2 regions of the Pelotomaculum schinkii genome follow, and region 1 is predicted to be linked to the other one. Evidence: riboswitches for the same ligand, from Rfam matches in the RefSeq annotation. Region 1 holds a riboswitch; the other holds the start of a gene.

Region 1 (3,112 bases):
GCTCCTTACCGGCTGCAATAGCCTGGACATCAGTCAGGCCGTAGACCTGCTCCGCAACAGTTCTTGAACCTCCGGCGCCGATACCCAACTGTCCATAGCTATTTTTGCCCCAGGCCCAGACCGTACCGTCGTTTTTAAGGGCCAGAGAAAAACCGTCCCCGGCTGCAATAGCCTGGACCCCGGTCAATCCGTAAACCTGTTCCGGGACAGTCCTGGTTCCGGATGTACCGCTGACACCGTTGCCCAGCTGTCCATACAAATTATAGCCCCAGGCCCAAACCGTACCGTCGTCCTTCAGGGCCAAAGTATGGTTGTAACCGGGCGCCGCCGCCGTGACCTCCGTTAAGCTGGAGACCTGCACCGGTGTGTATTTAGTTTCAGTACTGCCGTCACCAAGCTTGCCCTGGGCGCCGTCACCCCAGGCCCAGACCGTACCGTCGTTCTTGATCGCGACAGTATGCCGATCTTTCCCGGCCACGTAAACCATGTCGCCTGCGCCGGCGGAGCCGAACGGGACCAGGTATTCTTTAGTGACGATCTCGCTGTCCGACCGGCCGGGACCGATGACGACGGCTTTGATGGTGGTGTCGCTGTTAAGGGGGCCGATTTTGTGGTTTATTTCGTCCAAATCATCGCTTCGCGACGACCACCAACGCATGGCAATCCAGTTATACATGGGGCTGTCTATGGTCGGGTCGCTGCCGTCCAGGGTGTAATGAACCTTGTCTTCATCGTCGAAGGGACTGTGCATTTCCACCATGGTCCCTGCGGGTACCTCTCCAGGCGCCGGATTGACCGTGGGATTATCCCATTTGGGCACGGGATCGGTGAGCACCTCGATTTTTACTACCAATTTGGCAAACCTGGCGTTGGTCTGCTGGGTTACCGCCCGCTGCCCGTACAGCAAATGGTTTGCGTCCGAACGGCTAAAGTTGTCCGCAACCAGGATATCGTTATAACTTTGAGCAGAGAAACTTCTGTGCGCGATGATGGTATCCACTAATACTTTACCCGACGGGTCACCGGGAAGATGGCCGGGAAGGCCGCTGCTCATAAAATTAGGGAAACGATACCGGGGGGCGTTTAATAACTCCTCCACCGTAAAGGTAACTCTAAAATTGTCTCCGGAAGTAAATCTGATCTGTGTGGCTTCCGGCTTGAGTCCCCCGGCTAAATCAAGCAGGTCGGTCAGTTTGACGCCCTGCCCCCTGTACCAGCTCTTGGTGGGCCAGGTGTTAATAGTGCTGTAGATTACGTCTTGTTGTTGTAAATAAACCCCTTCTGATACTGACTCCGTACCCCGGAGCTGGTTTTGGGTAATGGTTACGGGCACGGGGCCGTTCAGCCCGGGCCCCGATATTATAATGTCACCCCCGGCGGCCAGGGCGTCCGCGGGCGCCATCAGACTAACCGTACCGGCAAGCAACAGCACGCTGAAGACGGTCAGAAAAAGCTTAAATACCCAACTGCTCCTTATACGCATGGAATTCCCTCCTTGTTTCAACAAATAATAGTCACACTGCTGAGAAACATTTACAACAAACCACTTCTCCTCTCTCAACTCGCACATCAGAGTAGCCCCAAAGACTTAATAGTTTTCAGCCTCCGTTACACCATCTGCCATATGGCATCAGTCCAGCATTCTCAACACCCCCTTCGTCAAATGGCCTGTCGGCGCTGAACCCCTGTACTTTGGAGAAAAAACCGGTCACCTCCTGCTTGTCCCGGCTACGGGTAGCCGGAAAGATTTGTAAAGCAAAAAAGCTTTGTCCCATTGGTTGAAAGGGACAAAGCTTTAAAGTCCGGCAGCTTATGTTTCCTTTCCTCAATGGGAGGCACGGCAGTTTCCCGGCGTACCCTGTGAGGCCGATAACCATAGTCTCCCTTAGGTCATGCGGCTCGGAAAAACATACTTATTTTTGTGAACTCAGTCATGCATATTTACTTCTACTGCAGTTCCAGGCTTGTGAGAAAATTGGTAAAGCGCTGTCCGAACTCATCCTGGTAAATAATGATGCGCATAGCGCCCTCCCCGCCGGTCTTGGTTTTTAACGGTTCACCGTGGTCGGCGTAAACAATGAACACATTATTCGGCCGCAGGACTTCAGACATGTTCACCCCGGAGGTGTAGTTGTCGATGCCTCTGGTTATGATCCTGGTACATTTTTGGGACAGACCCGGATCGATGCTGTTTAAGGCGTCCAGCAGCGGGGCGCCTGTAAACTCATGTTTGGTCATGCCGGAGGTGGACTGAATCACCATTTTCTTCTGCGCCGCCGGCAGTTTCTGAAGATCGGCAACTGTCAGGACGCCGATAACATTATCTCCTGTCTTAACTAAGATTTGGCCTTCCTGCAGGTTTTCATCGCCGCGGTTCAAAAACGCAAATACCACAATAATAATGACCAGTAATGCAATCACCGCATAGAGGATCTTCTTTTGGTCAACAGCCTTACTCTCCATCAACAATACCCTCCCAAGCATAGCCGGTTTTGGCCGGATGAGACAGGAGAACCATCCCCTTGCCTGTCTTAAACCTTTGGTTACATCCTGAAGCCTTTATTCTGGTCCAGCTTTTTCTTTAGCCTAAGCGTTTTTTCGCCAATACCTGCCTTGATGCCCAACAGGCCGTCCCGGCAACCCGCAAAACACTGCATGCAGCGGACGCATTCCGGACTATTGGGGTTGTTGTATATGTCTATCCCCAACTCACATTGCTCTTGACAGCCTCCGCACTTTTTGCAGTTATCCCTATTGATTTCGAACCTCAGCAGGCTTAGCCGGTTCAGGAGGGCATAGACCGCTCCGAGCGGGCAAATAAACCTGCAAAAAGGCCTGAAGATGATCATGGACGGCAAAACCGCGACGGCAAGCAAAACCAGCTTCCACTTGAACAAGACACCTGCCGTTGTCATCAGGGAAGGTTGTAACGCCATTAAGGGCAGGTACGCTTCCAGCGTCTCCACCGGGCATAAATACTTGCAGAAGGTCGAGCCGCTCAAATAAGTCAGACCAAGGGCCGGGAACAGGAGCACAAACAGGACCAGCACGACGTATTTTAAATAGACGAGTTTTATTAACTTCCGGCCGGGCCGGTACTTGGGCAGCGGTA
Region 2 (3,112 bases), on a different contig from region 1:
GCCCGTCACTATCTGGTGTTCAGGATAAGTCAGTACGATCGATACCGGCCTGCCCAGCGCCAGAGCACAAACCGCTGCATATGCCGGCGTTACAGGTGAAACGGAATATCCGAATGATCCACCTGTTTCATTTTGTATAATCCTGATATTTTCGGCCGGTACACCGATGCCGGCAGCGATCATGTTTATATTTCCATAAAGGAACTGGCTCTTGTACTGTATTGTCAGCATGCCGTCATCACCTATATATGCCTGCGCACAGTCAGGCTCCAGCGCCAGGTGAGGTTCTCTCTGCGTATAGAAGCTGCCTTCGACGACATTTTCGGCTTTCTCTACTATTTCCTTTGTATCTGCGCCCTTTTTGAGCGGCCACTTGAGGTAGATGTTGTTCGCACCCTCATGAATCTGCACAGAATCGGGCATTATCGCTTCAAGCTGATTCAGATACTGCGGCAGTTGTTCGTAATCCACTTTGACTGCCTTTGCTGCAGCGCGTGCGTGATCGCGTGTGTCTGCAGCAACTACTGCAACAACATCACCGATCTTAAATATTTTTTCATCGCAGATTATAGGGCGTTCAAGGCCGGTGCATTCAGCCCGCGGATGTCCTATCGGAAATGCTATGCGGTTGGTGCCTTTTACGTCCTTAGCCGTGACCACGCCCGCTACTCCTGTCATCTTGAGAGCTTCAGAATAGTCCACGCTCTTGATCTTGGCATGTGCCACATCAGGGATGACCAATGCAAGATGCAGCGTATCTTCAGGCATTTGCAGAGACATGTCATCACCATAGTTGGCAAGACCGGTTACCCTGGCTATACCGCTTTCGCGTCTTGGGAAACGCGTACCGTATATTTTTCCGTCGGCCGGAACCTTATAAGTTATATCATCCATCGTTGCTTCACCGCGCATTACCTTTGCAGCTGCCATCGTTGCATCTACCAGAGGCTTGTAACCTGTGCAGCGGCAGATGTTCCTGTTCTTCGTGAACCATGCACGTACTTCTTGCCTTGTTGGGTTGGGGTTCTTGTCCAATAGCGCTTTTGCAGAAACGATGAATCCCGGTGTGCAGAAACCGCACTGTATTCCGCCATATGTTATCCACGCTTGCTGGAGCGGATCAAGATTGTTAGGTGTACCTATACCCTCAATTGTAGTGATTTTAGAGCGATCAGCGATGGTCTTCATTTGCTTGACGCATGATCTGGCAAGTTCGCCATTGAGTATAACTGAACATGTTCCACACTGGCCGGCATCGCAGCCCACCTTGACGCCAGTCAGTCCCTGCCGTCTGAGTACTCTTGCAAGAGACTCCTCAGTGTCGCAAACGACCATTCTGTCAGCACCATTGATTTTGAGCCACAGCTTCTGTAAACCCATTGATTAACCACCTTTCGTTTTTTAAAAAATAAAAACGGACTAAAACAAGGCCTTAGTCCGTTAATACGCAAAGAAACACAGTTTGCATTAGTAAACAATTGTATCTATGTAGATACACTGTTAACCCAGCCCTTTCCAAACACGGGAGGCAAAAAAGTTTCCCTTTTCACCCAATGGTTAACTCGGCATTAACTCTCGTTGACAGCCTTGTAAACTCGGACTTATGATATTAAGTTATACGTTTTATATGTCTATAGACGAACCTCTTTAGTTGTTTGGGATTTTAGATCTATTTCAAGTACTTTACCCCAATATCCAAAAGCCGTTGACATCCATAACACTCCTTTATTAGTCAAAAATCCACAACCTTGAAACTGGCTTCCTGAGTGCAACCTCTACTTCGTCTACGAGCCCGACTTTTATACCGTTACTTTAACAGTTCACTGCAAAAATCAATAAAATACAGTATGTTCCATGTTTAATTTGAAGGTTGTCATTTTTGTCCCCCCTTTGTCAGAGCATTTTTATGATTTTAAATAGAGCAAATATCATGCCATTTTATTTTGGGCTGATTTGTTGTTCTGTTTCCGGGTTGCCGGAAAAGGAAACAAGATATGGTTTGATATCTCATGCATTTTGTTAGATTACGAAAAACAAGAAAAATTCCAGACTAATGGAAGCACGGAGAAAAGTTTACGTAAAGGAAATTTTTTCATAAGAACTACTAGCGCTGGAGCAATAATAAGGGCAAAAAAACCCACGCCTAAATCAGATTAAAAATTTTGGCGCAGGTTTATGATAATAGGGCAGCTTATTTAGATTAGTTGTCTTTTAATGCTATTGCCAAAAATAAGCTTTATTTGATTATATCTTATGGAAAATCAGAGATGGGAACGGATATGCACACATTAACCGCCCCAATATTTCAGACTCCCCAATGATATACCCGGCTTGGTTTGGTCAAAGATTGTTTTATAACTTCAATGGCCTTAAGAGTGTCTCCGCCGGCTTCTTCAAGATTTTTCCCCAGTTCTTCTGCCAAGAGTAAGGTCAATTCTTCCAAATAGTTGTCCAGGATAGCCTTAAATTTAAATATTAACTCTTTCCCTGAGGGTGTAGTTAACCATACAGGGAAGACAGTCTTTGCAACCTTGTTCGCCTCATTGACCTCGCCAGCGGTAACAGGCACGGTGGGCATGATTTTACTCCTTAATCTTCGGATTATTGATTATGTTTTATTCCCATGGGGGCAATAAGGAAGATTCTATTATCCATGGTTCGTAATGAGGGCGAAATTAATGGTTTAAAGGCCATTTGCTGTAGCACATCACGCTCAAGATCAATCCCCGGCGCTATTTCAGTAAGCATGACACCTTCCGCTGTCAACTCAAAGGTTGCCCTTTCGGTTACATAAAGCACCTTTTGACCAGTCTGGCGGGCGTAGGAACCGCTAAAAGTAATCTGTTCAACTTTTGGCACCAGTTTCATTACTTTACCTTCGTTAATAATATTTAGCTTACCCCCGTCAAAACCAACTTTTAACTTCCCAGCTTTAAACGTACCGCAAAATACCACTTTTTTGGCATTCTGAGTGATGTTGATAAAGCCGCCGCAACCTGTAATACGTGGCCCAAATTTACTGACATTGATATTACCCTCGCTGTCCATCTCCGCCATGCCCAGGAAGGCAATATCTACACCGCCTCCATCGTAAAAATCAAATTGATAAGGT

Evidence for each region. Region 1 has a riboswitch for molybdenum cofactor ahead of Psch_RS08015 (RCC1 domain-containing protein). Riboswitches for the same ligand answer to the same signal wherever they lie in the genome.
Region 2: linked by a shared signal. The riboswitch ahead of Psch_RS18720 (molybdopterin-dependent oxidoreductase) and the one ahead of Psch_RS08015 (RCC1 domain-containing protein) in region 1 are both predicted to bind molybdenum cofactor.

The regions. Positions count from the first base shown of each region.
Region 1 is NZ_QFGA01000001.1:1,720,911-1,724,022, forward strand. It holds gene Psch_RS08015 (RCC1 domain-containing protein) at 1-1,483, opposite strand, end outside; molybdenum cofactor riboswitch at 1,801-1,917, opposite strand; gene Psch_RS08020 (molybdopterin-dependent oxidoreductase) at 1,948-2,463, opposite strand; gene Psch_RS08025 (4Fe-4S binding protein) at 2,544-3,112, opposite strand, start outside.
Region 2 is NZ_QFGA01000003.1:509,631-512,742, forward strand. It holds gene Psch_RS18720 (molybdopterin-dependent oxidoreductase) at 1-1,380, opposite strand, end outside; molybdenum cofactor riboswitch at 1,493-1,613, opposite strand; gene Psch_RS18725 (aldehyde dehydrogenase family protein) at 2,306-2,578, opposite strand; gene Psch_RS18730 (acyl CoA:acetate/3-ketoacid CoA transferase) at 2,602-3,112, opposite strand, start outside.